3 regions of the Avibacterium sp. 20-132 genome follow, and region 2 is predicted to be linked to each of the others. Evidence: riboswitches for the same ligand, from Rfam matches in the RefSeq annotation. Region 2 holds a riboswitch; each other region holds the start of a gene.
The links. Region 2 has a riboswitch for thiamine pyrophosphate ahead of thiM (hydroxyethylthiazole kinase). Riboswitches for the same ligand answer to the same signal wherever they lie in the genome.
Positions count from the first base shown of each region.

Region 1: another riboswitch for thiamine pyrophosphate. It lies ahead of L4F93_RS09635 (ABC transporter substrate-binding protein); the one in region 2 lies ahead of thiM (hydroxyethylthiazole kinase).
Region 3: another riboswitch for thiamine pyrophosphate. It lies ahead of thiB (thiamine ABC transporter substrate binding subunit); the one in region 2 lies ahead of thiM (hydroxyethylthiazole kinase).

Region 1 is NZ_CP091456.1:2,015,634-2,026,425, reverse strand. It holds gene L4F93_RS09675 (ParA family protein) at 1-482, opposite strand, end outside; tRNA gene L4F93_RS09670 (tRNA-Asn) at 568-643, opposite strand; gene dld (D-lactate dehydrogenase) at 634-2,352, opposite strand; gene L4F93_RS09660 (hypothetical protein) at 2,762-3,520, shown strand; gene L4F93_RS09655 (septation protein A) at 3,520-4,068, shown strand; gene yciA (acyl-CoA thioester hydrolase YciA) at 4,077-4,535, shown strand; gene L4F93_RS09645 (YciI family protein) at 4,553-4,849, shown strand; gene acnB (bifunctional aconitate hydratase 2/2-methylisocitrate dehydratase) at 4,953-7,559, shown strand; TPP riboswitch at 7,774-7,863, shown strand; gene L4F93_RS09635 (ABC transporter substrate-binding protein) at 7,966-9,018, shown strand; gene L4F93_RS09630 (metallophosphoesterase) at 9,097-10,185, shown strand; gene L4F93_RS09625 (ABC transporter substrate-binding protein) at 10,195-10,792, shown strand, end outside.
Region 2 is NZ_CP091456.1:2,471,355-2,482,146, forward strand. It holds gene uvrC (excinuclease ABC subunit UvrC) at 1-410, opposite strand, end outside; gene L4F93_RS11960 (YidB family protein) at 458-1,066, opposite strand; gene kdsB (3-deoxy-manno-octulosonate cytidylyltransferase) at 1,104-1,877, opposite strand; gene L4F93_RS11970 (Trm112 family protein) at 1,877-2,071, opposite strand; gene lpxK (tetraacyldisaccharide 4'-kinase) at 2,138-3,148, opposite strand; gene msbA (lipid A ABC transporter ATP-binding protein/permease MsbA) at 3,209-4,957, opposite strand; gene L4F93_RS11985 (DNA internalization-related competence protein ComEC/Rec2) at 4,998-7,451, opposite strand; TPP riboswitch at 7,635-7,729, shown strand; gene thiM (hydroxyethylthiazole kinase) at 7,865-8,674, shown strand; gene thiD (bifunctional hydroxymethylpyrimidine kinase/phosphomethylpyrimidine kinase) at 8,688-9,509, shown strand; gene thiE (thiamine phosphate synthase) at 9,502-10,164, shown strand; gene L4F93_RS12005 (NRAMP family divalent metal transporter) at 10,165-10,792, shown strand, end outside.
Region 3 is NZ_CP091456.1:1,707,293-1,718,084, reverse strand. It holds gene thiP (thiamine/thiamine pyrophosphate ABC transporter permease ThiP) at 1-952, opposite strand, end outside; gene thiB (thiamine ABC transporter substrate binding subunit) at 988-1,995, opposite strand; TPP riboswitch at 2,039-2,127, opposite strand; gene glnE (bifunctional [glutamate--ammonia ligase]-adenylyl-L-tyrosine phosphorylase/[glutamate--ammonia-ligase] adenylyltransferase) at 2,244-5,204, shown strand; gene pepT (peptidase T) at 5,201-6,457, opposite strand; gene potA (spermidine/putrescine ABC transporter ATP-binding protein PotA) at 6,659-7,774, shown strand; gene potB (spermidine/putrescine ABC transporter permease PotB) at 7,761-8,621, shown strand; gene potC (spermidine/putrescine ABC transporter permease PotC) at 8,621-9,388, shown strand; gene L4F93_RS08090 (extracellular solute-binding protein) at 9,524-10,600, shown strand.

The DNA.
Region 1 (10,792 bases), 460 kb from region 2:
GATAAAATATGTGGCAAGATAGGACAAAATAATAAATCGGCAGCAAGTACAGACATATCTACCGTAATATCTCGCGTTCCGCGTGTATCCACAACAATCACATCATAGCCTTTGAGTTTTTTCAGCAGAAAGCTAAACCGTATTGCACCATCAGGGGCATTGCGTAGCATCTGGCTAACATTATTTGTGGGATCGTTGGATTGAATTAAATCTAAATTTGGCAGGGTTGTTTTTGAAATAATATGGGCGGGATCGACATCTTGATAGGTCAAAAACTCGTGGATACCACCTGGTGCAACATAATCTAAGGCAAAATACGCACTGAGTGTCGGTTGCGTATCGGTATCAATTAATAAGGTCTTTAACCCGTGATCTGCACAAAATGCACCAATATTCGCCGCATTTGTACTTTTTGCTGAACCGCCTTTGGTCGATGCGATAGTAATGATGAATGGTTTTTTAGATAGATTTGAATTTTCCATTTGATACTCTCTTAACAAAACGATTGTTAATAAAGTATCGACTAGGAGTTAGATAGGATTTTGTAACATTACTAACCAACAAAGTTGGCTCCTCCTGCTGGACTTGAACCAGCGACATATGGATTAACAGTCCACCGTTCTACCGACTGAACTAAGGAGGAGTAGAAATGGTGCCTCGAGGCGGAATCGAACCACCGACACGGGGATTTTCAATCCCCGGGTTGAAGCTGTTGGTTGGATCTAATTTTTGGTAAAAGGCTTTTAATTCAGGTTTCGCTTCATATAAATGTCCGACATTATGTTCCGCTGGATATTGCGCCCCACGCTGATCAAGCAATGCCAACATTTCGTGTTCGATTTGTTCCCAATCATAGCCTTTTTTCACCAAATAATCTTGATGGAATACATAGCACATAAAATGTCCGTAATACAGTTTATGGATTAATTTATTTTCCAACTCTACTGGGAGTTTCTCGAACCAATCTTGATCATTACGACGCAAGGCAATATCCAATGCCACGATTTCTTCCACCTCTTGCTCGTGAATCGCACGATAACGAATTGCCGCTGATGCCACAGCAAAACGATGTAACATCGCTGCTTGTGTTTCTTCTGCACTGCATTCAAAATATGCCCCTTTGGACTTATCAGCAAAGCGTGTCTGCAAATATTCTCTGGCTTCTTGCACGCCATTCCCGCCCATTTTTAGGATTAAATGATGTTCATATTGATCGCGATAATCTCTCAAGCGTTGTGGCAAATGCTGTGGCAACAATTTAGAAACAAATTGCAACATTTTGTCGCTGATATGATTTGGTAAAAAAGTCAATTTTTTCATTAGGCGATCAGCTTTGGCTTTGAGCGCAAATAATTTTGGCAAACGGTGCGTGCCAAAACGTTTAATCACCCAGAACGTATCTTTTCCATACTCTGCCGCAATATCAAAAGCATCACGATGAATATATTCGCCCGATACAGGTAAGGTACTAAATTCTGCCAAAATATGACGGCGAATATCCGTTAAAACTTGCGTGTCATTTGTGCCAATATAAAACACCGCACTTTCTTTATCTTGTGGGAACGTATCCAAACGTACAGCAAACACCCCCAACTTTCCCGCACTACCAGAGGCTTCATAATGACGGTTAGGATCGGCATTAAAACGTGCTGGCGTGTCGGCATCAATTTGGCGAACGTGATTGCAATAATCGTGATCGTGTCCTTTTCCGCAGTCAAGATGAATATCTTTACGCTGATAACGTCCTGCTTGTAAGTTGGTAAGAATTTCTTCTGGCGTCTCGCCTAAATCAATACCAAGATTATTGATCAGATGTAATTCACCATTCTCATCTAACTGTGCATACAACGCCATTTCCGTATAAGCTGGACCACGTTGAACCAATGCACCACCAGAATTATTACAAATTCCACCAATCACCGAAGCACCAATACAAGATGAACCAATAACAGAATGCGGTTCACGTTTATATTCTTTCAGCAACATCTCCAGATCATTTAAACGCGAACCTGCAAAGCACACCACTTGCTCGGCATTATTAATGGGTTGAATGCCTGTCATTCGCATAGTATTTATCAAAACAATATCACGCTCGTAATCATTTCCTGCCGGCGTTGAACCTCCTGTAAGCCCCGTATTTGCTGCTTGTGAAATCACGATCACATCGGCTGCCACACAGGCTTTTAACACCTTCCAATATTCCAATAATGAACCAGGACGAACAACCGCAAGCACCTTGCCTTGCCCAAAGCGATAACCCGTGCTGTACTCTTCAGCTTTTAATGGATCGGTAATCAGATACTTCGGTGTAACAATTTGCGCTAATGTATCAATTAAATGCGTTGCAGACATACAATACCTCTTTAATAGAATGTAACAAGGATTTAACATTTACTATAAAATGAATATACTTGCATTTCAATGTAACTAATAAAATTATTTTGCTTTTCTTTTGATAGCAAAATAAAGGTTTTCTACCATAGAAAATAAATAATTCAAACGGGAAGATTATGGCTTATCACAAATCTCAATTTTGTGATGTAGTTCAAAGTTTTTAAAATTTTGTTAAAAAATTTAAAAATTTTATTTACCGCACTTTTCATTTTGTTTAACAATAGAGAAGATTTGATCTAACCCAAAATCAAATATGACAACACAAAAAATCCTTATTCATAACCAAGGCGAGGTTTCTACTAAAGGAAAAGCAATGGTTAGCAAGTTATTGTATAATGTCGCAATGATTTTTTACTGGAAATAAAGAATGAACATTAATTTTACTCAAATTTTTCAAGATTGTTGGTATTTTATGCGTAATCAAAGGACGATTACCCAGCAATTTATCTTTTTCTTTTTTATTAACGCACTAATTTTCTATTTTCTTTTAACGACAGTCGTACCGATGCCCGAAATCAGTCAGGCAAATGGACAAAGTTTACCCTTACCGAATAATATCAGTGCTGAATTTTTACTGTTAGGCATCGCACAACAATTAGTCAGCCTATTTCTTTCTTCTTGGGGTATTCTCACTTTTCACCGCATTAGTATTCAACAACAAAATCCATTAAATCAAAGTGCGGTGCTAACTTTACAACGTTTTGTTGGCGTAGTGGTCATTAGCTTGATTGGATTTATTCCGCTGATGATTGGCGTGGTAGAAAGCCTGTTCGCCATTTTACAAGGGCAATCGCCTTCAATGCTTTCTTTGGTCGCGATTTTGCTTGGCTTTTTTATTTTTGTGCGCTTAAGCCTTGCTTCTACAGAATATCTCATTAACCCTGTAAGCATTATGCAAGCATTGAAAAATAGCTGGTTAAGCGGCGTAAAACGCACTGCGCCGTTATTGATTTATTGTTTGTTAATTTATGTCGTACTGCCTTTTGTACTGAGACGTATCACGGCATTAAGCGACAATCTTATTTTCGATGTCCTAATGCTCTTTTTAACTGCCGTAGTGAGCGTATTTTCTTTACTTTTCACCTACCGCTTTTACAGCTTATTTATGCGCAAGGATCAACAATAATGAAACAGATTTTAGAATTTATTCCCTTACTCGTCTTTTTTATTGTGTATAAACTAGTGGGGATTCGTGAAGCCGCAATTGCCCTAATTATTGCCACCGTCATTCAGCTTGTGGTGCTAAAAGTCAAATACGGTAAAATTGAAAAACAACAGCTCATTATGGGAAGTGCAGTGGTTTTTTTTGGTGCATTATCCGCCTATTTCAACGAATTAGCATTTTTAAAATGGAAAGTGACGGTGATTTATGCCTTGTTCGCTTTGGCATTAATCATTAGCCAAGTGATGTTTAACAAACCGCTCATTCAGCAATTATTAGGTAAAGAAATTCAGCTACCTGATGCGGTTTGGTATAAATTAAATATGGGCTGGGCGTGCTTCTTTCTGCTTTGTATGGTGATTAATATTATCATTAGTCAATATTTCTCTGACGATATTTGGGTCGATTTCAAAACGTTTGGAATTATTGGGCTTAGCCTTATTGCAACAGTAGCAACGGGCGTTTATATTTATCGTTATCTTCCACAAACGGATAATAAAGAACAACAATAGGAAAAATTATGTCTGTTTTTATTGAAACCAAAACGGGGCGACAATCCCAAGGTAGTTTATTACTTCGTACATTAGCGATGCCTTCTGATACCAACGCCAACGGCGATATTTTCGGCGGTTGGATTATGTCGCAAATGGATATGGGCGGCGCTATTTTAGCGAAAGAAATCGCACACGGGCGTGTCGTTACCGTTGCCGTTGATAGTATGACCTTTATCCGCCCAATCTCCGTTGGCGATGTGGTATGCTGTTATGGGCAATGTGTTAAAGTCGGCCGTTCTTCTATTCAAATAAAAATTGAAGTATGGGCAAAAAAAGTGTCCAGTGAACCCATTGGTGAACGTTATTGTGTGACGGAAGCGATCTTTACCTTCGTTGCAGTAGATAATAAAGGAAAATCTCGTGCCATTCCGCGAGAAAACAACCCAGAACTAGAAAAAGCATTAGCATTAATGGCAAAACCCTAATCAAGGAGAACAACAAAATGTATTATGTTATTTTCGCACAAGATAAACCCAACACACTCGCTCAGCGTCTTGCTGTGCGTGAGCAACACCTCGCTCGTTTAAAACAATTACAAGCAGAAAATCGTCTATTAACCGCGGGACCAAATCCAGCCATTGATGATGAAAACCCCAGCGAGGCAGGCTTTACCGGTTCAACGGTTATTGCTCAATTTGATAGTCTTGAAGCCGCCCAACAATGGGCAAACCAAGATCCTTATGTGGAAGCAGGGGTTTATGGCGAAGTCATCATCAAACCATTTAAGAAAGTTTTCTAAGTAAAAACACTCAAAAAAAGCACCGCACTTTTCTTTTAGTTAACTCAAGTGAGAAAAAAGAAAAGTGCTATCCCTAACGATAAAAACAATAAGAGGAAACACAATGTCAAACTTTCTACACGATTACCAAAAACATATTGATGAACGTGCCGCACAGGGTGTTGTGCCAAAACCATTAGATGCCGAACAAACCGCACAGCTTATTGAATTATTAAAACATCCCCCAGCAGAGCAAACGGAATATCTTCTTGAGCTTTTTAAAACCCGCGTACCGGCTGGGGTGGATGAAGCCGCTTATGTGAAAGCCTCTTTTCTTGCCGCCATTGTCAATGGTAGCGCCCACTCTCCCTTGATTAGTCCTGAAAGTGCGGTACAAATTTTAGGTACAATGCAAGGTGGTTATAATATTGAACCACTGCTCCAAGCCCTTGATAATGACACCCTTGCCCCTTATGCCGTCACCGCCCTTTCTTCCACGTTATTAATGTTCGATAATTTCTACGATGTAGAACAACGAGCCAAACAAGGCAATGCTTACGCACAACAAATTCTTCAATCTTGGGCAAAGGCTGAATGGTTTTTATCACGTCCAAAATTAGACGAAAAACTCACTGTTACCGTATTTAAAGTATCGGGTGAAACCAACACAGATGATCTTTCTCCTGCTCAAGATGCGTGGTCACGTCCAGATATTCCTTTGCACGCTCTAGCAATGCTAAAAAATGAACGAGAAGGCATTCAACCAGATGAAGCCGGCAATATTGGACCAATTCAACAAATTAATGCCTTAAAAGAAAAAGACTATCCACTGGCTTATGTGGGCGACGTTGTAGGCACAGGTTCATCTCGCAAATCTGCGACGAATTCGGTGCTATGGTTTATGGGAGAGGATATTCCTTATATTCCGAATAAACGCGCGGGTGGCGTGGTATTAGGCGGAAAAATTGCCCCTATTTTCTTTAATACGTTAGAAGATGCGGGAGCATTGCCGATTGAGGTCGATGTAAGCAAACTCAATATGGGGGATGTGATTGATATTTACCCTTATCAAGGCAAAATTTGCCAGCATAATAGCGATCAAGTATTAGCCGAATTTCAGTTAAAAACCAATGTATTATTAGATGAAGTACGCGCTGGCGGACGTATTCCATTAATTATCGGACGAGGCTTAACACATAAAGCACGCCAAAGTTTAGGTTTAGCTGAAAATGATATTTTTGCCAAACCACAAGCAATAGCCGATAACCATAAAGGGTTTACCCTCGCACAAAAAATGGTCGGGCGCGCCTGCGGTGTAGAAGGTATTCGTCCGGGACAATATTGCGAACCAAGAATGACCTCTGTCGGCTCACAAGATACCACCGGCCCAATGACCCGTGATGAACTAAAAGATCTCGCCTGTTTAGGGTTTTCCTCAGATCTTGTGATGCAATCTTTCTGCCATACCGCCGCCTACCCTAAACCGGTGGATGTGGTCACCCATCACACGTTGCCTGATTTTATTATGAACCGAGGCGGTATATCGCTTCGTCCCGGAGATGGCGTTATCCACTCTTGGCTAAATCGTATGTTATTGCCTGATACCGTAGGAACAGGCGGAGATTCACACACTCGCTTCCCGATTGGCATTTCTTTCCCTGCTGGTTCAGGCTTGGTGGCGTTTGCTGCTGCCACAGGTGTAATGCCACTGGATATGCCGGAAAGTGTGCTTGTTCGCTTCAAAGGTGAAATGCAGCCGGGCATCACCTTGCGTGATTTAGTCCACGCCATTCCTTATTATGCCATTCAACAAGGCCTGCTCACGGTAGAAAAACAAGGCAAGAAAAATATTTTCTCTGGTCGCATTTTAGAAATTGAAGGATTAGAGCATCTTAAAGTGGAGCAAGCCTTTGAGCTTTCCGATGCCTCAGCAGAACGCTCTGCCGCCGCTTGTACCATAAAATTAGACAAAGCACCAATCATTGAATACCTGAATTCCAACATTGTATTACTCAAATGGATGATTGCAGAAGGTTATGGCGATGCGCGTACGCTAGAACGCCGTATCAACGCAATGGAAAAATGGTTAGAAAATCCTCAATTACTCAGCGCAGATCCTGATGCAGAATATGCTGCCGTGATTGAAATCGATCTCAATGAAATCAAAGAACCGATTTTATGTGCGCCAAATGATCCTGATGACGCTCGCCTTCTTTCTGAGGTGCAAGGGGATAAAATTGACGAAGTATTTATCGGCTCTTGTATGACGAATATTGGCCATTTCCGTGCAGCTGGAAAATTATTAGCCAAGTTTAAAGAGGTCATTCCAACTCGCTTATGGCTCGCCCCACCAACTAAAATGGATGCCAGCCTACTGACAGAAGAAGGCTATTACAGCATTTATGGTAAAAGTGGCGCACGGATTGAAATCCCCGGTTGTTCACTTTGTATGGGCAATCAAGCGCGTGTCGCCAATAATGCCACAGTGGTTTCCACTTCAACCCGCAATTTCCCGAACCGCTTAGGACAAGGGGCAAATGTGTATTTGGCATCAGCAGAACTCGCTGCTGTGGCTGCACTGCTCGGCAAACTGCCAACGCCAGAAGAATATCAAGCCTATGTGGCGGATTTACAGCAAGACAAAGAAGACACCTATCGCTATATGAATTTTGATCAACTTAATCAATATACGCAAAAAGCACAGGAAGTGATCTTCCAAGCCCCTGCTTAGTAAAACCTCAATCACAAAAGTGCGGTGAAAAAATCAGGAAAATTTCACTGCACTTTTCTTTCTATAAAAACCCAAACACCTTTATTTTGTGATTTCTTTGCGGATAAGAAGTGCGGTTATTTTTTGCTTATTTTTATTTCCTTTTTTCATCATTAATTATAGCCATTTAGTCTTTTCTATTTGACAGCAATATCCTGCCCTTTCTATACTAAACGGGAATTAGTCGGGGTGCTTTTTAAGCTGAGATGATACCCGTGAACCTGATTCAGTTAATGCTGACGTAGGAAACTAATTAGATCATATTCTTGCAAATAGCTATGTTGCAGAATATTCTTTTTTACCTTTCTAATTTCTTCCTTGCTCGTCAATATGACTTTTTAATCATTTAATTAATAAGGAAATGACAATGCAATTTAAACCTTTTTTCTCATCATTTTTATCAAAATGTGGCTTAATTTTTATTGTGCTAGGTGGATTCTTTTTATTTAGCCACAATGCTAACGCGGAAGGACGACTCAATATTTATTGTAGCGTGCAACATTCTGTGTGCGAAAAAATGGCTCAAATTTTTGCTAAAAAATATCACGTGGACACCAAATTTGTGCGTAATAGCACAGGGGCAACCTTAGCTAAAATCAAAGCAGAACAAGCCTTGCCACAAGCGGATATTTGGTATGGCGGCACCATTGAACCTCATTTTCAAGCTGCGCAATTAGGATTACTCGAACCTTATCGTTCGCCCCTACAAGCGGAAACAATGCCACAATTTAAAGCATTGCTCGACAAGCACGGTGATGTAACCGCAATTGGCTATATTATTGTGTTAGGCATTGGTGTAAATACGGAAAAGTTCAAACAATTAGGCATTAAGGACTACCCAAAATGTTGGAAAGATTTAACCGATCCCAAATTTAAAGATCAAATTCAAATGCCTGATCCGCGCAATACAGGTACCGGCTACACCTTTATCGCAACACTCGTGCAATTATTCGGTGAGGAAGAAGCCTTTCGTTATCTTAAAGCTTTAGATAAAAACATTTCCCAATATGCAAAAAGTGGCACAGAGAAATCCAATCTCTCGCGTGGGGATGCGGCGGTAACCATCGGTTTTATTAATGGTTATCAAACAGAAAAAGAAAATGGCGCACCAGTGGAAGCAATTTTACCTTGTGAGGGGGATAGCTATTCGCTTGGTGGTATCAGTATTTTGAAAGGGGCGAGAAATTTAGACAATGCGAAATTATTTATGGATTGGGCATTAACCCCAGAAGCACAAGAAATTGCGTGGCGTGAAGAAAAAATGTATCAAATTCCAACCAATATTCACGCTAAAGCCTCGCCAAATTCAACCGATCCAAAAACCTTAAAACTCATTGACTTTGATTTTGATCGCTTTGGCTCAGACGAAGAAGGAAAACGCTTAATAAAACGTTGGCTAGAAGAAGTGAAACTAAAGTAAGTTTACATTGACAAAGGATAAAGTGCGGTTAAAAATAACCGCACTTTATGATTTTTTACGTTAGGAAAGCTGTTCATAATGCGATACCAGGTTATTTTCGCAATTTGTATTATTTTCTTACAATGTTTTATTTATATTTTTAACCGCACCCTTTCTTGGCTTTATTTGCAAAATGCCAGTCCTGTTTGTCGTAAAATTTTCACCCTGAGTACTTATCTCGCTGCAAACAGTATTATTTTGCTCACTGTCTCGCGTATTTACCCGATGTTTCGCACTAGCGCTTTTATTTTGGCATTTTTGCTTTTTGCAAGCTTTGTCAGCTTAGCCTGTGTAGCTATTTACTTTATCTTTAGAAAACAAAAATTTAAGCCCAAATTGCACCGCACCTTAGCTTGGCTTTATCCTGTTGGTTTAATCAGTTTGATTGGATTGAGCGTCTATAATGCTTACACGCCACAAGTCATTCATTATCAAATTACCTTGGATAAACCTTTCAAACCCTTGCGTATTGGAATGGCGAGTGATTTTCACCTTGGACGATTATTTGGTGGCAAACAATTGGATAAGCTGGCTGAAATAATGAACGAGCAAAAAGTCGATATTATTTTACTCCCGGGCGATATTATGGATGATAATATTCGCGCTTATGTCGCAGAAAAAATGCGACCGCATCTTGCTCAATTACACGCCCCGCTTGGCGTTTATGCCACCTTAGGTAACCACGATTTCTTTGGACAACAGCAGGCGATTGCCAACGAAATTCGTCAAGCTGGTATTACGGTTCTGATGGATCAAGCAGTGCAAGTAGATAATCGTTTTGTGCTGATTGGGCGTAATGATGATTTATTTAAAGCGCGTCCAAAAACCAAAGATATAATTAATCGCTTAAATACCCATTTACCTATTTTTCTATTGGATCACCGTCCAACAGAAATTATGGCACATTCAACCTTACCTATTGATATTCAGGTTTCAGGCCACGCACATAAAGGACAAATCTTTCCAGCAAATTTAATCACAAAGGTGTTATATCGTTTAGATTACGGTTATGAGAAAATTGGCAACGGGCATTTTTTCGTTACTTCAGGTTATGGATTTTGGGGAATTCCAATGCGATTGGGATCGCAATCGGAAGTGTTTATTATTGATGTAAAAGGAAAAGAATAGGGCGTGAGAATGAACTTTCTAAATAAAAATTTAAGTAAAATTTACACCGCACTTTGTTTAGGCTCGGCAACGCTGTTTTCCAATGCCGTTCAGGCCGAAGGCAAGCTCACCGTCTATTGTAGTGTGCAAAGTACGACTTGTGAGAAAATCACGCAGGCTTTTAGTAAGAAGTATCATGTGCAAACTCAATTTGTACGTAATAGTACAGGGGCGACCTTATCCAAGTTAAAAGCAGAACAACACAATCCGCAAGCGGATGTTTGGTACGGCGGTACGATTGAATTACATTATCAAGCTGGCGATCTGGGTTTACTCAGCCCTTATCGTTCACCAATGCAAGCTGAAACAATGCCACAATTTAAAGCATTGTTAGATAAAAAAGGCGATCTGACGTCTATTTTATATATGCTCGTACTTGGTTTTGGTGTAAATACTGAAAAATTTGCTGAGCTAGGCATTAAAGACTATCCAAAATGTTGGAAAGATTTGCTTGATCCCCGCTTAAAAGGACGAATTCAAGTACCAGATCCTCAACTTTCCGGCACGACTTATACAGCGATTGTTACGCTGATTGAATTACTCGGTGAAGAAAAAGCCTTTGCCTATC
Region 2 (10,792 bases):
CGCACGGCGCCCGCATTAGGATAAGGCCCAAAATATTCACCTTGAATTTTTTTACTTCCCCGATACGCCGTGATCCTTGGGTGGCGTTCTTTGGTGAGCAAAATATAAGGATAAGATTTGTCATCACGCAATAGCACGTTATAGCGTGGCTGATAGGTTTTAATATAGTTATGTTCTAACAGCAATGCTTCCGTTTCGCTTGAAGTGATAGTCGTTTCAATACGATGAATGGCTGCAACGAGGGCTTCCGTCTTTTTACTCGATAAATTAGTACGAAAATAACTAGATAAGCGTTTTTTTAAATCTTTGGCTTTGCCCACATAAATCACCTGATCTTTATCGTCATACATACGATAAACACCGGGATCGTGGGTTACGTTAGCGAGAAACTTTTTGGCATCAAAGGTCATTTTGGTTATGAATGATTAAGCACGGCAGAATGAATCCGCCCTAAAAATTATTTAAAGAAATTATTTAGGATCGCATTGATGTCTTTCGCTAACTCATCATTTGAGCTTTCTTCTTGTGTTTGGCTTGTTTGTGTTGGTGTGTTTAAAATTTGCTTAAACAAATCACCTAAAGCTGAGCCATTTGTTTCACCTTGGGTTGATGAACCACCAAAAATGCTACCTAACACAGAACCTAGCACATCTTGCGGATTATCGTTGTGAGCCTGCATTGATTGAGTTAAATTATCTGCCGACACCCCGCCTTGACGCCCATTCGGTGTTAGCATATCAATTAAACTTGGTAGTACTTGAGAAATAATATCTTCTGTTTGATTAGTACTAATACCTGTTTGTTGAGCAATATCTTCAATAGTATTCTGCCCGAAAGTTTGGCTGACTTCATTTCTTGTCATCGTTTGGTTTGAACCCGTGCCGATCCAGCTATCTAGCAATCCACCTAAGCCATCTTGTTGTAACTTAGCAAAAATGCCTTGTACACCACCTTGTGAACGTAATAACTGTTGCAACACGTCACTCACCACATTACCTTGCCCTTGTGGCGCTGAATTGTTCCCTAATACTGAACCTAAAACTGAACCTAACATTTTGTCTAACATCTTGTTTCCTTAGTTTGAATAAATAGTGAAAGAGGAATTAATAATGTCCTAAAATCGCCCGCACTTTTTCTAAATCTTCCGGTGTATCTACACCGACTGCTGGTGCTTCTTTGGCTAAATCAATATGAATTTTTTCGCCATACCACAATACCCGTAACTGCTCTAAAGATTCAATATGTTCTAACGCAGAAGGTTGCCATTGCACATATTGCTTAATAAATCCTGCACGGTAAGCATAAATGCCAATGTGGCGTAAATATGGGGTTTGTAGCACAAGCTGTGTTTTTTGTTCATCGGATAACCCAGCAAATTGATCGCGATTCCAAGGAATTGGCGCACGGGAAAAATACAAGACATTGCCTGATTTATCTGCTACAGCTTTCACCACATTTGGGTTAAATAATTCTTCAGCATCATTCAATGGGACAGCAAGGGTTGCCATATTCACGGCATTATTGGCTAAGTTAGCCGCGACTTGTTGCACGATCACTGGGGGAATTAACGGCTCATCACCTTGAATATTGACCACAATTTCATCATCTGCTAGGGCTAATTTTTCCACCACTTCCGCCAAGCGTTCCGTACCTGAATTATGATTCGTTGAAGTCATACACACTTCGCCACCAAAGGCTTGCACCGCAGTTGCAACATTTTGATTATCCGTTGCCACCACGACTCGGCTTGCACCTGATTGTTGTGCTTGCTGCCAAACGTGAGCAATCATTGGTTTACCAGCGATATCCGCTAAGGGCTTGCCGGGTAAGCGACTTGAGGCAAAACGTGCAGGAATAATTACGGTAAATGTTGTCATTATTCTTCCCCTTGTTGTTGGGCTTTTTCTTGTTGTAACGGTATTGCTCGTTCCGCAAGTAACACGGGAATACCCTGTTCTATCGGGTACGCAACTTGCTCAAAAGAGCAAATGAGCTGTTCGTTTTCTTTTTGATATTTCAAGCGCCCTTGACAAAGGGGGCAAGCGAGAATGTCGAGTAGTTTTTCGTTCATTAAAATTTCTCCACTGCTTTTCAGAAGGTTATGCTTAACCCTGTCATCAAACGCAGGTAAATAAAGCTAAAGTGCGGTCTTTTTTTCTCTTGTTTTTATCTCTTGAATTAATTCGCTTATAAATTGCTTACTTTGTGGTGAAGTAATCTCCGCTTCAACAGGCACATACCACCAATTTGGCTGCGCGAAATTTTGACATTTGACCGCATCTTTTTCTGTCATAAAGAGCGGTTGGTTTTGATCAAATTTTTCAAATAAGGCTAAATGATAAGCTTGATGATCTTGAAAGGCTTGGCTTGTTACCACGTTCATCGACAGGGTTTGCAACATTGTGAAAAAACGCTGTGGATTGCCGATGCCAGCAATGGCGGTAATACCTTGTTCTGCAAAATCACGCAATAGGCGCTTTTCCCCTGTTTGCAAATGAATCGCAAAGTGCGGTATTAAAGTCATTACAGTTTGACTAAAAGACGTTGGCGCGCCGTTATTGATAATCCAATCAACATTTTTTAAACGACTGATTGGCTCTCGTAACGCACCTGCTGGCAAAACAAAACCATTACCAAATTGACGCAGAGCATCTAGCACCACGATTTCTTTATCTCGTTGTAATTTGTAATGCTGTAAGCCGTCATCGCTAATAATCACTTGGCAAGGAAAATGCGCAAGTAAATGCGCTATCGCCTGCTGACGATTTGGTGAAATACACACAGGGGCATTAGTGCGTTTAGCAATCAATAATGGCTCATCACCTGTTTCCACAGGATCATCTTGACTGGTTACTAAACGGGGATAACCTTTTGCTTTGCTCCCATAACCGCGTGAAATCACCCCCACTTGAATGCCTTGTTGCTGTAATTGTTGCACGAGCCAAATCACCACAGGGGTTTTGCCATTCCCTCCAACAGATAAATTCCCCACAATCACTACGGGAACGGGGGCTTTGTAAGAAGACAAAATTCCACGCTGGTATAACCAAGATCGTAATCTAATGATGAACAAAAATAACAAGGCGAAAGGTGATAATAACCACTTTAGTGCTTTTGCGAAAAGATCCGATTGATACCAAAAATTCATTATCACCTCATTAAAATGGGGAAATTGATGTACGCTGAAAATTCGTCCATCAATACAAAATTAATGATTAAACTGCATTTGATGTAACTGCTTATAAGCACCATTCAACGCAAGCAACGCTTGATGCGTGCCACGTTCTTTAATTTCACCGTGTTCAATCACCAAAATTTCATCGGCTTTTTCAATGGTAGATAAACGGTGCGCAATAACTAAAACGGTACGCTCTTTTTGTAATTCTTCAAGGGCTGCTTGAATCGCTCGTTCAGATTCCGTATCAAGGGCTGATGTTGCTTCATCTAAAATTAACACGGGAGAATTGCGCAACAAGGCACGAGCAATCGCCAAACGCTGACGTTGCCCGCCCGATAAACTTGCCCCATTTTCGCCAATGACGGTATCTAAACCATTTTCTAACTTTTCAATAAATTCCATCGCGTGTGCTGCTTTGGCGGCTTTAATAATATCTTCACGACTGTATTTATCTGCTGCGGCATAGGCAATGTTATTGGCAATAGTGTCATTAAATAAATGTACTTGTTGTGAGACCACCGCACAATTTTCACGCAAATTACTCAGGGTGTAATCTTGAATATTGACGCCATCAAGGGTGATTTCCCCTTGTTCAATCTCATAAAAACGGGTAACTAAATTAGCAATTGTAGATTTCCCGGAGCCTGAACGCCCAACTAATGCCACGGTTTTACCTTGTGGAATGTCAAAGGAAATATGATTTAATGCGGGATGCTCTTTGCCTGAATAGCTAAACGTAACGTCTTTAAATGCAATATTTCCTTTCGCTTTTTCTACTTGGTAAGTACCGTTATCTTTCTCAGTTGCCATATCCAAAATAGCAAACAAGGTTTGACAAGCCGCCATACCACGTTGGAACTGGGCGTTTACATTAGTTAAAGATTTCAACGGTCGCATCATTGCAAGCATTGAAGAAAACACCACCGTAAAAGACCCCGCCGTGAGGTTTTGGCTCATAATTTCTGGTACAGTTGCCAAATAAAGCACCGCTGACAAGGCAAAAGAGGCAATAATTTGCACCACAGGATCAGAAATGGCATCTGCCACCATCACTTTCATTCCCTTACGGCGCATATCATTACTCACTTTATTAAAGCGTTCTTCTTCAATTTTTTGTCCACCGAAAGAAAGCACTACTCGGTGTCCTTTTAGCATTTGTTCTGCCGAAGAAGTCAGCTCTCCCATTGAGTTTTGCATATTTTTACCTAACTCGCGGAATTTTTTCGATACCATACGAATTAGCACCGCAATAATCGGTCCTATTACAAAAAGCACTAAGGAAAGTTGCCAACTGGTATAAATCATTACGCAAAGCAAAGAGATAATATACGCTCCTTCACGCACAATAGTTACTAAAGAACCTGATGATGAATTGGCGACTTGTTCGCTATCGTAAGTAATACGAGAAAGTAATTTTCCTGCTGAATTTTGATCAAAAAAGGGAACGGGCATATACATTAAATGCTTAAATAAACGGCGGCGAATTGTCATCACCACTTTTCCTGAAACCCAGCCTAAACAATAGGTTGAAACAAAACTTGTTACACCTCGCACAATAATCAATAGTACAACAACTACGGCCATTAAACGTAAAAAGCCAACATCGGCTTTACCAAAGCCATCATCTAATAAAGGCTTAAGCATTTGAATAAGAGAAGCATCTGCTAACGCATTGAATACTAAGGTAATAGCTGCAGCAATTAACCCTGCTTTAAAAGGCGCAATAATTGGCCATAAGCGTTTGAACGTTTGCAGCGTAGTTAAGTCTTTATCTTGCATAATTTATTCATTTCCGTTAAAAAACTTTGCCATTTTACCTTTATTTTGCCAACAAGCCAATTAATCCCCGATACCAAGGGGAAAATTCCGATCTTACGGTATGAATTTTTATCTGCTCAGGGAAGAACAATAGACTAATCTGACCAAAATCAGCGGTATTATACACCGCACTTTGTTGTGCCTTTAAACGCTCTAAAACCACTGAGTGAGGAAAATGCCACGGATTGCCACGGCTACTAGAAATCAACGCAATTTTCGGTTGTACTGTTTTGATAAAATATTCACTGCTAGAGGTTTTACTGCCGTGATGTCCCACTTGCAATATCTCTATTTTTCCAGCTAAATCAGCAAATTGGCGCTCTGTTTGACTGTCCGCATCCCCTGTTAAAAGCACCTTATATTGCCCATCATCAATCAACAGTACGCAAGAGTCTGGATTTTCTGCACGATCTCGGATCTGTTGCGGTGAAAGCGCAGTAATAGTTAATCCTTGCCATTGCCATTGTTTTCCTTGAAGACAAAAAGTGCGGTGTTTTTTTGACGCATTTTTTCGAGAAGACGCCATTAATTCAACCTCTGGAAATGCCTGTAAAATCGCTTCTGCGCCCCCTGAATGATCATTATCATCGTGGCTCAAAACCAATTTGTCTAGCACAATGCCTTGTCGTTGCAAATAAGGCAAAATTTCTAACTCAGCCATACTGCCATTACGCCAAGCTGCTCCAGTGTCATATAAAATACCACGCTGATTTTTCACCAATAAGGTAGCCAAGCCCTGCCCGACATCAAGGGTTTCTAACCGCCATTTAGGTGTATTTATCCCTTGCCACCCTAAATTGATCAGCATTATGCTAAGCAAGCCCATAAAAATAAACTTCATTTTTTGCAGAAATCGCGGATTGGGCAATTTTTCTGCATTAAGTGAAATGCTCTTTTTTACCGCTAAGATCGGTTTTTTCATTACTTTTAGCTGTGAATTTTGCTGAAAATACTGCAAAAAGTGAACATAAAGTAATCCTAAACCAAGTAATAGAATCACAATCCATTGCCCTTGCTTATGAGATATATTCAACCAATATCCTTGCCATTGTGCCAGATAGTCGGTGAGGTATTCTGCAAGCCAATTTGCCCCTTGCCACGAACCCAATGCCCCTTGACTCAATGCTGCAAACAGCACCATTGGGACAAGACAGAAACTGAACAATGGCACAGCGAAAAGATTTGCTATCATTCCCGATAAAGCCATTCCGTGAAAAAAATAAAGCTGAATAGGGGTAAATAAACATAGCAACCCCAATTGCAGATGAAATAAGGAAAAAATCCAGCGCACTAGTTTCTTCACCCACACATTTTTAATCGGATAAATTTGCCACTTAATACAATCGAAAGGAACAAGCTGATACCATAAAATCAAGCTCGCTACCGCGCCCGCAGAAAGCCAAAAGCTGACGGAAAGTAACATCATTGGATCCCATAGCATAAGCAATGCCACCACCCATTGAAAATACTGCCAAGCGGTATAATAACAGCGTAGCATTCGGATCACGCAAACCAAGCATAAGGCAAGCAATGCTCTTAAGGTGGGAATAGAGAATCCAGCTAGCTGAGCATAAATTAACGCAATCAAAATCCCACATAATAATGGCCAAATCGCCCCTATTCGGTGAGTGGGTAAAAAGAACTGCATTACTCTTGCGAGAGCAAAACCGAGCAACATCGCCAAGCCAATATGCAAACCAGAAATTGCGATGAGATGTGCTGTATTTGTTTTCTGATAAATTTGCCAATGTTCAGGGTTAAGCCACGCTCGTTCGCCAAAACCCAATGCCAGTAACAGTCCTTGCATAGATAAACCTTGGGTCTGCTGAAAACTGACTTGCAATAATCGCTCGCGCCAAGAAAAATTCTCCGTAATTTTTACCGCACTTTTTACTCTGCCATAGGCGCTAATGCCTTGTGAAAAATACCATTTTTGCCGTTCAAAACCGCCTTGATTTAAACGGCTTGCTAAAGGTTTAAGCAATAATTCTGCCTGCCAAATTTGCCCTACTTTAACTGCTTCAATCTTCCTATCTGAAACGCTGTTATTCTTGCTTTGCCATTGCAAATAAATACGCTGTTCGGGCAACTTTTCTGCTAATCTCGCTGTGGCAATAATCGTTTGATAATCTTGCTGATGTAAAATTTTCTCGATCTTGATTGGCGTGCTGATGTGGTTATTTACACGGGCAAGCTGTTCTGCTTGGCTCAAAAGCTGATTCGCTTGGAAATGAAAATACCCTAAACTCAACACAAAAATCACCCCATAAATGAGGCATTTTGCCGTGTTGTAATAAGTAAAAGCATAGGCAATCAAGACTGCCAATGCTCCACTTCCCACAAGCCAAAACATTAAATGTAAGTTCATTAATAGGGCTTTCGGGACATAAAGTAAACTCAAGCCTGCCCCAATAATCAGCCATAAAATCACATCTAATTTGAGCGAAAATTTCATTCCAACATAAGGTTCACATTTACGATGACAAATAAAAATACTATGAAAAAAGCACCGCACTTTCGCAATGCCCTTAAATCATTTTTGCGATCTTGCTCGCAAAATTAAAAATATTTATTAAAGAATAAAAAAATTATGACGATTAATATTGTCTTTCTCCTCATTTCTTTGTAGAGTGAAAAGCATTAATAGTCGGGGTGCTACGTTAAGTAGCTGAGATGATACCCGTTGAACCTGATCCAGTTAGCACTGACGTAGGAAACTTATTATGAAAACTTGTCTAATTTTATACCGCACCCTATTTCTGTTTTATTCCCTAATTTCTTACTTTTTATTTCCTATCAATGAATAAAAATCTACTTTTATCATTGGTATTTTATTTTTTACTCCCTTCTTATGCATAATAGGAGAATATGATGCAATTCAATTTGTTAGAACAAATCCGTCAAAAAAACCCGTTAATTCATAGCATTACGAATATTGTGGTGGCAAATTATGTGGCTAATGGGCTACTCGCTTTAGGTGCATCGCCGATTATGGCGGATGCGGAAGAAGAAATGGCCGATCTTGCTCAATTCAGTGCCGCCTTGTCTATTAATATTGGTACACTCGATCCCTTTAAAGTGAAAGCGATGTTGGCGGCAGGGCAAGCCACAAATCAAGCTGGTATTCCCGTCGTGCTTGATCCGGTCGGGGTCGGCGCAACGCAATATCGCAAGGACGTAATCGCTGAATTACTTAACAAGGTAAAATTCACTGCTATTCGTGGCAATGCTGGCGAAATTGCTCAATTAGCTGGCGTAAATTGGTCGGCGAAAGGCGTAGATGCGGGACAAGGTGATGGCAATATTGGCGAAATTGCAATGCTTGCTGCGCAACGTTATCAATGTATTGTCGCAGTAAGTGGTGAGGTGGATTATATTAGTGATGGAACGCAATTAGCCACTATTCATAATGGAACGGCAATGTTTCCTAAAATCACAGGATCGGGCTGTTTACTCGGCGCAGTGTTAGGCGCATTTTTGGCGGTTAACCCGCATTCTCCTTTTGAGGCCGTCGTACAAGCCTGTACAGCTTATGCCGTAGCAGGAGAATTAGCGGCACAACATCTTGCGCCAACAAAATATGGGCAATTTTACACCGCACTTTTAGATTCACTTGGCGAATTGAATGACCAGCAAGTGGCACAATTTGCACGAGTTAGCATAGAGAAATCAGCATAAATAAGGAGAAAAAATGGCTCATATTGCACAAGCCCTTACAATTGCCGGCTCAGACAGTGGCGGTGGTGCGGGTATTCAAGCAGATCTAAAAACCTTTCAAATGCAGAATGTATTTGGTATGAGTGTGATTACTGCGGTTACCGCACAAAATACCTTAGGGGTAACCGATATTCATTTAATTCCGCCTAAAACCATTGAAGCGCAACTGAATGCGATTATCGCAGACTTCACGCCCAATGCGGTGAAACTCGGTATGTTAGGCACTGCGGAAATTATTCACACCGTAGCCACATTTTTAAAGGTACACCCGATTCCTAATATTGTGATAGATCCTGTTATGATCGCTAAAGGAGGCGCTAGTTTATTGGAACAATCGGCAATCAATGCAATGCGTGAGCAGTTATTGCCCTTAGCCGATGTGCTAACCCCCAACCTACCCGAAGCAGAAGCATTAACTGGATTGAAAGCGGAAGATCAGCATAGTATCCAGAAAATTGCTGAACATTTACAACAAATGGGTGCAAAAACAGTGATTATAAAAGGTGGTCATCAACAAGATTCAAAAAGCACAGTATGCCAAGATTTTATTTTCACGCCAACGCAATCTTTTATTTTGGAAAGTCCGCGTTTTAATACGCCACACACACACGGCACAGGCTGCACGTTTTCCGCTTGTTTAACCGCTGAACTCGCAAAAGGACAATCTTTAGAGCAAGCCTGCAAAACGGCCAAAGCGTTTATCACAAGTGCCATAACGCACCCTTTAAATATCGGACACGGACACGGCCCAACGAATCACTGGGCCTATTCACAGGAGCAAAAAAATTATGAATAAACACATTTTACGCTGTTATTTGGTGGCCGGCACACAAGATTGCCGTCATCTACCACAATATGCCAACAATCCACAACAAACCTTGTTAGATCGTTTAGAACAGGCGTTAAAAGCCGGTATTACTTGTTATCAATTTCGTGAAAAAGGGCAATTTTCATTGCAAGATCCAACGGAAATTGAACAGCTTGCTCGCCAATGTCAGGCATTATGCCAACAATATAATGTGCCTTTTATTATGAATAATGATGTCGCACTCGCAGAAAAATTGAAGGCTGACGGCATTCACGTTGGGCAAAAAGATTTTGCGGTAGATAAGCTTGCTCAACAAATTCAAGGCAAAATGCTGATCGGTTTATCGGTCAATACCTTGCAACAAGCACAACAACATAATGATTTCAATGGCGTTGATTATTATGGGTGCGGTCCTATTTTTCCAACTTTTTCAAAATCTGACGCGGCTCCAGATGTCGGCATTAATTTTGTTCAATATTTGCGTGAGCAAGGAATTACTAAGCCATTAGTCGCCATTGGTGGCATAAAAACCCCTCACGTGAAACCACTTCTACAAAACGGTGCAGATGGCGTTGCCGTGATCTCCACCATTATGCAAGCGGAAGATGTCGCATTAACAGTAAAAGCAATTCTAGGTGAATAAATGACAATAAACCTTTCTCTATTACGTAATTTAGGTCCGGGTGTGATTATGGCTTGCTCCTGTGTTGGTGGCTCTCATATTATAGCCTCCACACAGGCTGGCGCATATTATGGCTATCAATTAGCTGGATTAATTATTTTAGTAAATTTACTTAAATACCCCTTTTTCCGTTTTGCATTTGATTATAGTGCAACGCAAAATAAAAGCGTATTGCAAGGCTATGCAGAAAAAGGTAAAGGGTACTTATGGTTATTCCTATTATTTAATCTCTTTGCAACAGTGGTGAATATTGCAGGTGGAACCTTACTTTCTGCCGTACTATTGGCTATGTTACTTCCTTTTTCTATTGATCTCAATAGTCTTAACATTATTGTATTAGTGAGTTTTTTAGTGATCTTATTTTATCGCCAATATCAGCGATTAGATAAAGTATCAAAAAGCATTATGCTACTTCTCTCCGTAATCACCCTCATTGCGTTGGTGCTTGCTTTTACTAAACAAACATCGCCACCAGTGGCTGATTTTGTTCCACCTGATGCGTGGAGTCTCGCTGCCGTACCGTTCTTAATTGCATTAATGGGCTGGATGCCTGCCCCAATGGAACTCAGTATTGCCAGTTCATTATGGG
Region 3 (10,792 bases), 760 kb from region 2:
CACGCCATAACTGGGGATTTTGTGCCACTTTTTGCCACGCGTCCCAATCTAATCCTGCCACCACCATATAAAGCAAGGGTAAAAAAATAAAAATCAGCACACTGCCCACACAAAAAACTTGCCAAATTTGTACCGCACTTGTCTGCTTTTCTCGCCAGAACTGGCGTAAATCGAGCTGGCTAGGATCTTTGCGATGAAAGAAGCTGCTCATCATAAGCAATAGGACACAAAAACCGCATTGCAACAACGCTAACATTGCCGCTTTAGGTAAATCAAATTCAAATAAAATGGCTTGGTAAATCGCCACTTCTAAGGTGGTATACGCTGGCCCACCACCAAGTGTGAGTACAATGGCAAAGCTAGTAAAGCAAAGCATAAAAATTAACGCAAAGGCAGGCAAAAATTGTTGGCGTAAATAAGGTAATTCGATTAAACGAATAAATTGCCAACCGCGAATATTAAGCTGTGAACTAAGCTGACGTTGCTGATTAGGAATGCTTGATAGGGCTTGCAAAAATAGACGGCTTGCTAAAGGAATATTAAAAAATAAATGTGCGATTAAAATGCCACTTAAGCCATAAATATTGGGTTTCCAGTCAATCTCAAGGGCGGAAAATAACCTTGCCACCCAACCTGAATGTCCGTAAATCCCTAATAGTCCTAGTACAGCCACCAAAGCTGGTAACACAAAAGTGAGGGAAAATAATTTCAAAATAAGCGATTTACCACGGAAATCTTGGTAAAAAAACGCACGGGCAAATAATAATCCGATACTCACCGATAAGAATGCCGAAAGAAATGCCTGCCCAAAACTAAAGGCGATAACGTGGCGAATGTAGTCATCTTTCCAAAGCGCTGTCCATTGCTGATGATTGCCAAGATTTAACACCGCACTTAAGGTAAAGCCATAAAATGTCGCCAATAGCAATATCACGCCCATTCCCCCAAGCATTGAAGAAAGGGGGAATTTTTGCACGTAACGGCGTATTATTGTGTTAAGCTGGCTTGCCAAGTGTTCGTCCATTGTTTTAATTGTTCTGTATTGACGCCACTTCCCAACGTGGTTTTGCTTTGCTGTGCTTGTTTCAACGCATCAAAGTGCGGTTCAATTTTTTCATCAATAACGGCAAACATAATATTTTTTTGTGAAATTTGGCGTTGCGCTTCTGGAGTAATCAAAAATTGCATAAAGGCATCAGCACAAGCGTTAGGGTGATTTGCCATTCGCGCTGCGGTTTCAATTTGTAGCACTTGCCCTTCAGCAAAATCTGTCGCGGCATAATTGGCATCCTTGTCATTTAAGAGATGATAAAGTGGTGAAGTGTTATAACTAAACACCAAATCTGATTCGCCTTTTAAAAATGCGCCGTAAGTTTCTGACCAACCTTTCCCTACGGTAACGGTATGGCGAGCCAATTTCTTCCACGCCGCCTCTACATCATCGCCATAAACTTCATTCATTAAGATCACTAATCCACGCCCTACGCCACTGGTACGCGGATCTTGATAAATGATGCGAAGTTGTTGATTATCAACCAATTCTTTTAGGCTTTTCGGTGGGTTTGATAATTTTTCTTTATGATACACGAAGGCATAAGCACCAAAATCATAAGGTAAGAACACCTTATCTTCCCACTTCTCAGGTAAAGAAAGTTGCGCCATTGGCACCTGATGTTCTGCAAATAATGAGGTCTTTTTCGCTTCTTCAAGCATTGTTTGATCTAAGCCTAGCACAATATCGGCTTTGCTCTTTTTCCCTTCAAGGCGAATCCGATTAAACATTACCCCAGTGCTATCAAAAGGCACATAATTCACCTGACATTGGGGGTGAGTTTGCTCAAACAGCGCTTTCACTTTTGGACCGGCGCCCCAATCAGCACTAAAACTATCATAAGTATAAACTTGCACCTCTTGCGCGGAGCTTGGTGTCGCCATCAGACTAGTGCCCAAAAGTGCGGTAAGAAAAGTAAGAGAAAAAGATTTTTTGAATTGCATAGTGTTTCCTTCCAATAAAAAACGACCAGCAATATTGACGTGAACAGCAAAAAAATTAGTTTCCTACGTCAGTATTAACTGTATCAGGTTCACGGGTATGATCTCAGCTATCAAGCACCCCGACTAATTTGAGCCTCTAGCTCGCGTTCAGTGTAGTAATTTTCCTTTACCAATGCAATCTATGTATTTAAAAATTCTTAAAATTTCTTTATAGTTAGCAATCAGTTAATGATTGATAAGGATAACCTATGGCATTTTCTGTTCCTCACCTTGACGATACGTTGAAAACACTGGCAGATTGTTTAATTCAGCATTACCCTGAACATTATAATGAAGGGCTTTACACGCAACTTGCACAGCAGAAAAATGATCCGACTAGCCTAATAGGTAAACTGGCACAAGGCATTGCAATGTCTGATTTTGTTGCAGAAACGTTAAAAAAACAACCGCACTTTTTACACCAATGTTGGCAACAATTCCCCCATTTAGAAAATACAGCCTATTACCAACAAGCCTTGCATTCCTTACTTCAAGAAGTTACTGATGACACCCAACTTTATCGCCAATTACGTCTTTTTCGTCATCGCGAAATGGCGAAGTTAAGTTTATGTCAAAGTTTAAACTTAGCGACGGTCGAAGAAATTTTCATTGCCCTTTCACAATTGGCAGAAACCATTATTATTGCCGCTCGGGATTGGCTTTATCAGCGTGCCTGTGCTGAAATGGGTATACCGATGGATAGCCACGGCAAACCGCAACAACTTTATATTTTAGGAATGGGGAAACTAGGCGGTTTTGAGCTGAACTTTTCCTCAGATATTGATCTCATTTTTACCTACCCTGCTAACGGCGAAACGCAAGGCGCAAGGCGTTCTATTGAAAATAGTGTCTTCTTCACTCGCTTAGGACAACGTTTGATTAATGCCTTAGATCAATATACCCCTGATGGCTTTGTGTATCGCACAGATATGCGTCTGCGCCCCTTTGGTGAAGCGGGGGCATTAGCCCTAAGTTTTACCGCAATGGAACAATATTACCAAGAACAAGGACGAGATTGGGAACGTTATGCAATGATCAAAGGGCGTATCTTAGGCGCTGATCCGCAAGATCCCAATGTCAAAAACTTACAAAATTTACTCCGCCCTTTTATTTACCGCCGTTATATTGATTTTAGCGTTATCCAATCTTTACGCGAAATGAAACATAAAATTGAACGGGAAGTGCGACGCCGTGGGTTATCGGATAATATCAAACTGGGCGCGGGAGGCATTCGTGAAATTGAATTTATTGTACAGGTTTTCCAACTTATTCGTGGTGGACGTGAAATTAAATTGCAACAACACGGATTGCTTCACATATTACCTGAATTGGAACAACTCGCTTTACTTAGCTCTCAAGAAGTCACTGATTTAAAAAATGCTTACCTTTTTTTACGCCGTGTAGAAAATGTGTTGCAAGCCATTGACGACAAACAAACTCAGCTTTTGCCAGAAAAAGAGCTGGATCGCCAGCGCCTGATTGTTGCTCTGCAACGTTATACCCAATGGAATACGCAAAAACAGCCTGTCCTCGTGGAAAATAGCATAACAAGCTGGGCGGATTTTGATGCCTTATTACAATCGTACCAAAATAAAGTGCGGTCGGTTTTTTCACAATTAATTGGTGCAGAAAATGATCCCTCACCACAAGAAAATAGCCAATGGAACGATTTTTTAGAAACGGATTTCAATGAGGAAGATCTTCTGCTCATTCTGCAACAAAATGGCATAACATTGGCAGAAAATGCACCGCTCCTACAACGCCTTACTCAGTTTCGCAACGAACTGGCTCGCCGTCCGATTGGAAGCAGAGGGCGTGGCGTATTAAGGCAGTTAATGCCGATGCTACTTACTCAAGTGTTTCAACATCAAGCCTATGAAAGCTTGCTCCCCCGAATGTTGGATATTGTGGATAAAATTCTCACTCGCACCGCCTATTTGGAATTATTAGTGGAAAATCCGCAAGTACTCAATCAGCTCATTGAGCTATGTTCACACTCACAGCTTATTGCTCAACAAGTGGCGCGACACCCCATTTTGCTTGATGAATTATTAGATCGCAACGCATTATTAAACCCGACCGATTTCAGCGAATATGCCAGCGAATTAAAGCAATATCTACTCCGTTTACCGCAAGATGACGAAGAACAGTTTATTGATGCCCTGCGTCAATTTAAGCAAAGCACCTTGTTACGTGTGGCAGCCGCAGATATTCTCGGCGCATTGCCCGTAATGAAAGTAAGCGATCATTTGACCTATTTGGCAGAAGCGATTATTGCTGCCGTTGTAGAGCTTGCTTGGCAACAAGTTACTGCGCGCTTTGGTATTCCTGAATATCTTCCGCCTAATGAGAAAGGTTTCTTAGTCATTGGCTATGGCAAATTAGGTGGCATTGAACTGGGCTACAAATCTGATTTGGATTTGGTCTTTCTGTTTGACGGTAGCAAAACAGGTCAAACGCAAGGCGGCAAAAAAGTGATCGACAGCAATCAGTTTTATCTCAAACTGACGCAAAAAATCATCAGTATTTTTAGTATGAATACGAGTGCGGGAGTGCTTTATGATATCGATATTCGCCTACGCCCGTCTGGTGATGCGGGTTTACTTGGCTGCTCGCTAAGTGCCTTTGAGAATTATCAGCTTAATGACGCTTGGACGTGGGAAAAACAAGCGCTTGTACGAAGCCGAGCCGTTTATGGCGATGTTGCCTTACGCCAACGCTTTGAACAAATTCGCCGTAAGGTACTTTCTGCGCCACGGGATCTTGTCAAACTTAAGGAAGACGTAAAAGCAATGCGTGAGAAAATGTATCAACATCTTGCCCATACCAATCCTGATGAATTTAACATTAAAACCGATCAAGGCGGCATTACGGATATTGAGTTTATCGCCCAATATTTGGTATTGGCTTACGCGCCGCAATACCCTAATTTAACCATTTGGTCAGATAATGTGCGGATTTTTGAGTCAATGGCAGAACTCCAAAATAGCGAAAACAAAAGTGCGGTGATAAATGTTGATATTTCTGAACATTTGAAAAATGCCTACACTCGCCTACGCAACCGTATTCATCATTTAAATTTACTTGGCTTGCCTGCGGTGGTAAAGCAAGCAGAATATCAATCTGAACGGCAGTTTATTCGCCAAATTTGGCAAACGTTATTTGATTAGCCACAGAGTTTATTGGCTAACTGGGCCATTTTTACAATCACCCTTGTTGCGTCCCACATTCCTTCAAGGGTGGTCAGTTCTTGCTTGCTATGAAAATTGTATCCGCCCGTAAATAACATTGGGCAAGGAATTTGCTTTTCCGCCAATTTTGCACCAAGATAGCCTGAACGAATCGGCGTGAGAATAGGTTCAATACCACATTGCTTCATAGCTAAATCAGCAAGTTGGAGCGATTTTGGCTGTTGTTTAATGATCTCAGCCATATTGCTATATTGATCTTCAATACTTAGCTGTGCTTTCTTTCTTAAACGTTTTTTGCGATTAAAATCCACAATCATCATCGCCAAAAATGCCTTACGTTGCTCAAAGCTCACCCGATCAAAATCACAAATTAAATAGCGCATTTCCACTTTTTCAATATCGCCCGCTAGACTTTCTAAATGAAAAAAACCTTGTTTTCGTTCTGTTTTTTCTGGCACTTCTTGAGCAGGCAAGCCTTTTTGAAATTCACACGCTAATGTCAATGCGTTACGCATTTTATCTTTGCCTACGCCAGCTTGAATATTGCGTCCATAAAGCGTTACGGTGGCGGTAGCAACATTCACATTTTCATAGCCCAAACTGCCAACCCCTTCCCCTGCAAGACAATATGCCCAATCACAAGTAAATTTATCAAAAGGAAAATGTTTCATTCCTTGCCCTGTTTCTTTATCTGGCACAAAGGCGAGGCGAATATTGCAATGAGAAAGATGATTTTGTTGCAAAATATAAAGTGCGGTCAGAATTTCTGCAATTCCTGCTTTATTATCTGCCCCTAACAAGGTTTTTCCATCACTCACCACCAAGGTTTTGTTAATCAGTTTTTGCAAAAACGGATGATATACAGGGCTAATAAATTCCTCACCAACGCCAAGAGAAATATCACCTCCGCGATAATTTTCAATCACTTCAGGTAAGGTATGTTTGCTACTACATTGCGGTGACGTATCAAGATGACTAATAAACCCAATTGTTGGCATTTGGGGGCTAATATTGGAAGGCAAAAATGCGGTCAGAATACCTTGTTTACTTAATTCAATTTGTTGCAAGCCCAGTGCGAAAAGCTCTTGTTGCAGAAATTTGGCTAACTTTGCTTGCCCTATGGAGCTGGGAATGGGTTTGGCATTAAACTTTGCTTGTGTATCAAAACTCACATAGTTTAAAAAACGTTCCAGTAATCCTTCTTGATATTGCGTGCTATTTTCCATAATCATTTTATCGCTTTACAAAAATTGTTGCATTTTATTCTAACGAGGCTGTTGGCTTGAGGTATTGATATATAACAAAATTCAACCTAATTTTTTTAGGCAAAATGTGATTAATTGCTTTTCATTGTGGGGCGTTCGCTATATCATTAGCACTTATTTTTATCTATTGATTGTTCAACCAACTTGTTAGGGAGAAAACCAAAGCTAGTGGAAAATTCAGTTCAAACCAAACCGATTATTGAGCTTCGTTCTTTAACTAAGTCTTATGGCGACAAAACGATTATTGATGGTTTAAATCTTACCATTAACAATGGCGAATTTTTGACGATTTTAGGGCCTTCAGGCTGTGGTAAAACCACTGTTTTACGTTTAATCGCAGGATTAGAAGATCCTAACGGCGGTAAGATTATTCTTGACGGTCAGGATATTACTGACGTGCCGGCAGAACGTCGCTTTGTGAATACCGTATTCCAAAGTTATGCTCTTTTCCCACATATGACGATTTTTGAGAATGTGGCTTTTGGTTTACGTATGCAAAAAGTGCCAAACGCAGAAATTAAGCCGCGTGTAATGGAAGCCTTACGTATGGTTCGTTTAGAAGAAATGGCTGAACGTAAACCCACTCAGCTTTCTGGCGGTCAGCAACAGCGTATTGCCATTGCAAGAGCGGTAGTCAATAAGCCAAAAGTATTATTACTAGACGAATCTCTTTCTGCATTGGATTATAAATTGCGTAAAGAAATGCAAAATGAACTGAAAGCATTGCAACGTCAATTAGGGATTACCTTTATTTTCGTTACTCACGATCAAGAAGAAGCCTTGACGATGTCTGATCGTATTATCGTAATGAACAAAGGGAATATTGAACAAGACGGTACGCCTCGTGAAATTTACGAAGAGCCGAAGAATTTATTTGTTGCACGCTTTATTGGTGAGATCAACGTTTTTGATGCCAAAGTGATTGAGCGTGTAAGCGAAAAAACCGTAAAAGCCAATGTTGAAGGACGTATTTGTGAAATCTATACGGATTTACCGGTTCAACCAGATCAACACTTGAAAGTGCTTTTACGCCCTGAAGATATTGTGATTGAAGAATTAGATGAAAATGAGCAATCTAAAGCGATTATCGGACACGTTTCTGATCGTAACTATAAAGGAATGACATTGGAATCCAGCATTATTCTTGATCATAATGATATGAAAGTGTTAGTGAGTGAATTCTTCAATGAAGATGATCCGCATATTGATCACTCAGTAGGACAAAAGGTCGCCCTCACTTGGCACGAAGGTTGGGAGGTTGTGTTAGACGATGAAGACAGCTAATACGGGATTTCAAAAAATTACCATTACAACCATCTTTGCTTGGTTAATTTTGTTTGTATTAGCGCCTAACCTATTGGTGCTAACAGTCAGTTTCTTAACCCGTGATGGCAGTGATTTTTATGCATTGCCATTTACCTTTGAGAATTACACACGCCTATTTGAACCGCTTTATGCCCAAGTGGTGTGGAATTCACTTTATATGTCGGGTATTGCCACCATTATTTGTTTAATTATTGGTTACCCTTTTGCCTTTATGATTAGCAAAATTAAGGAAAAATATCGCCCAATTTTGCTTTTTTTAGTGGTTTTACCATTTTGGACAAACTCACTCATTCGTATTTATGGAATGAAAATTTTCCTTGGCGTAAAAGGGGTGTTAAATAGCACATTACTGACCTTAGGCATAATTAACGAACCAATTCGTATTCTAAATACCGAAGTGGCGGTAATTATTGGTTTAGTCTATTTATTATTACCATTTATGATTTTGCCATTGTATGCCGCTATTGAAAAATTAGATCACCGTTTATTAGAAGCGGCTAAAGACTTAGGAGCAAACAGTTTCCAACGCTTTGTCAAAGTGATTATTCCACTCACGATGCCAGGCATTATCGCAGGTTGCTTATTAGTGCTATTACCTGCTATGGGAATGTTCTATGTGGCTGATTTACTTGGCGGTGCGAAAGTGTTACTGGTGGGTAACGTAATTAAGAGCGAGTTCTTAATTTCACGTAACTGGCCATTTGGTTCAGCAATTAGTATTGGCTTAACCATTTTAATGGCGTTCCTCATTTTTGTTTATTACAAAGCAAGTAAATTAATGAATAAGAAAATGGAGTTGGAATAATGAGTCGTTTACTGCGTAATATTTTTATGTTGGTGGTGTACGCTTATTTGTATATCCCAATTATCATTTTGGTCACCAATTCTTTTAATGCTGATCGTTATGGATTGAGTTGGAAAGGGTTTAGCTGGAATTGGTATGAGCGTTTATTTAATAACGATACCCTGATCCAAGCTGCATTGCACTCGGTTACCATTGCCTTTTTTGCGGCAACCCTTGCCACCATTGTGGGGGGATTAACCGCCATAGCCTTATATCGCTATCGTTTCCGCGGTAAACAAGCAGTGAGCGGAATGTTATTTATCGTTATGATGTCGCCTGATATCGTTATGGCCGTATCCCTACTTGCCCTATTTATGATTGTCGGCATTTCATTAGGTTTTTGGTCATTATTACTGGCACATATTACCTTCTGCTTGCCTTATGTGGTGGTGACAGTCTTTTCTCGCTTAAAAGGATTTGATGCCAAAATGCTTGAAGCGGCAAAAGATTTAGGTGCGAGTGAAATTACCATTCTGCGAAAAATTATTCTGCCTTTAGCCTTGCCTGCCATTGTCTCAGGCTGGTTACTCAGCTTTACCATTTCACTTGACGATGTTGTGGTTTCCTCTTTCGTAAGTGGTGTCAGCTACGAAATTTTACCACTGAAAATTTTCTCATTGGTAAAAACAGGGGTAACACCTGAAGTGAATGCACTAGCAACCATAATGATTATTTTCTCGCTAACTTTAGTCATATTAAGTCAGCTTGTGGCGAAAAAAGATAAATAGCCCGAAAAGGAAAATAATACTTCACAAATAAGTATAGACAAAATAGAATACGCCTTGACGCCCTCAAGGCGTTTTTTATTCGTATTTTGTTATACAAAATATATCTCTAACCCTCTTAACAGGAGAATGATAGAAATGAAAAAATTTGCAGGTCTTTTCACAGCCGGAATGATCGCAGTGACTTTAACAGCTTGTAATGATAAAGAAACAAAGAATGCGGAAACCAAAGCACCCGCTAACGATACCGTATATCTTTATACTTGGACAGAATATGTGCCAGATGGCCTATTAGATGAATTTACTAAAGAAACTGGAATCAAAGTCATTGTTTCAAGTCTAGAATCTAATGAAACAATGTACGCTAAATTAAAAACACAAGGTGAATCCGGTGGTTACGATGTGATCGCCCCATCAAACTACTTTGTGTCAAAAATGGCGCGTGAAGGTATGTTAATGCCATTAGATCACAGCAAATTACCTGTTATTAAAGAGCTAAACCCAGACTGGTTAGATAAACCTTATGATAAAGGTAACAAATATTCTTTACCACAATTATTAGGCGCACCGGGTATTGCCTATAACACCAATGATTACAAAGGATCTGATTTCACTTCTTGGGGTGATTTATGGAAACCTGAATTTGCGGGAAAAGTACAATTACTTGATGATGCACGCGAAGTCTTTAACATTGCGTTATTAAAATTAGGTCAAGATCCAAATACCCAAGATCCTGCTATTATCAAACAGGCTTATGAAGAGTTACTCAAATTACGTCCAAACGTACTTTCTTTCAACTCTGACAACCCAGCTAACTCATTCATCTCTGGTGAAGTAACAGTTGGTCAATTATGGAACGGTTCTGTGCGTATTGCGAAAAAAGAACAAGCACCTTTAGATATGGTATTCCCAAAAGAAGGGCCTGTTCTTTGGGTTGATACCCTTGCCATTCCAGCGACCTCTAAAAACCCTGATGGCGCACACAAACTAATTAACTATATGTTAGGTGCTAAAACTGCGGCAAAATTAACGGAAGAAATTGGCTATCCAACATCAAATGTTGAAGCATTAAAATTACTTCCTGATGAAATTACTAAAGACCCTGCAATCTACCCAACCGCTGAAGTATTACAAAACAGCTACTGGCAAGATGATGTTGGTGATGCGGTTCAGTACTATGAAGAATATTACCAAAAATTAAAAGCCGCGAAATAATTTCTCGCGACAAATAAACCTCGCTAAATGCGAGGTTTATTTTTGTCTTCTAGTAAAAAATTTATCAAAATCTTACCGCACTTAATGTACTCAAAATATAGCGAATACAATAATCCTTATGTTGCAAACGTATTCTTAAAAAGTGCGTTTTATAATGAGAAGCGGAGTAAACGGAAAAAAGTATAAAGCACG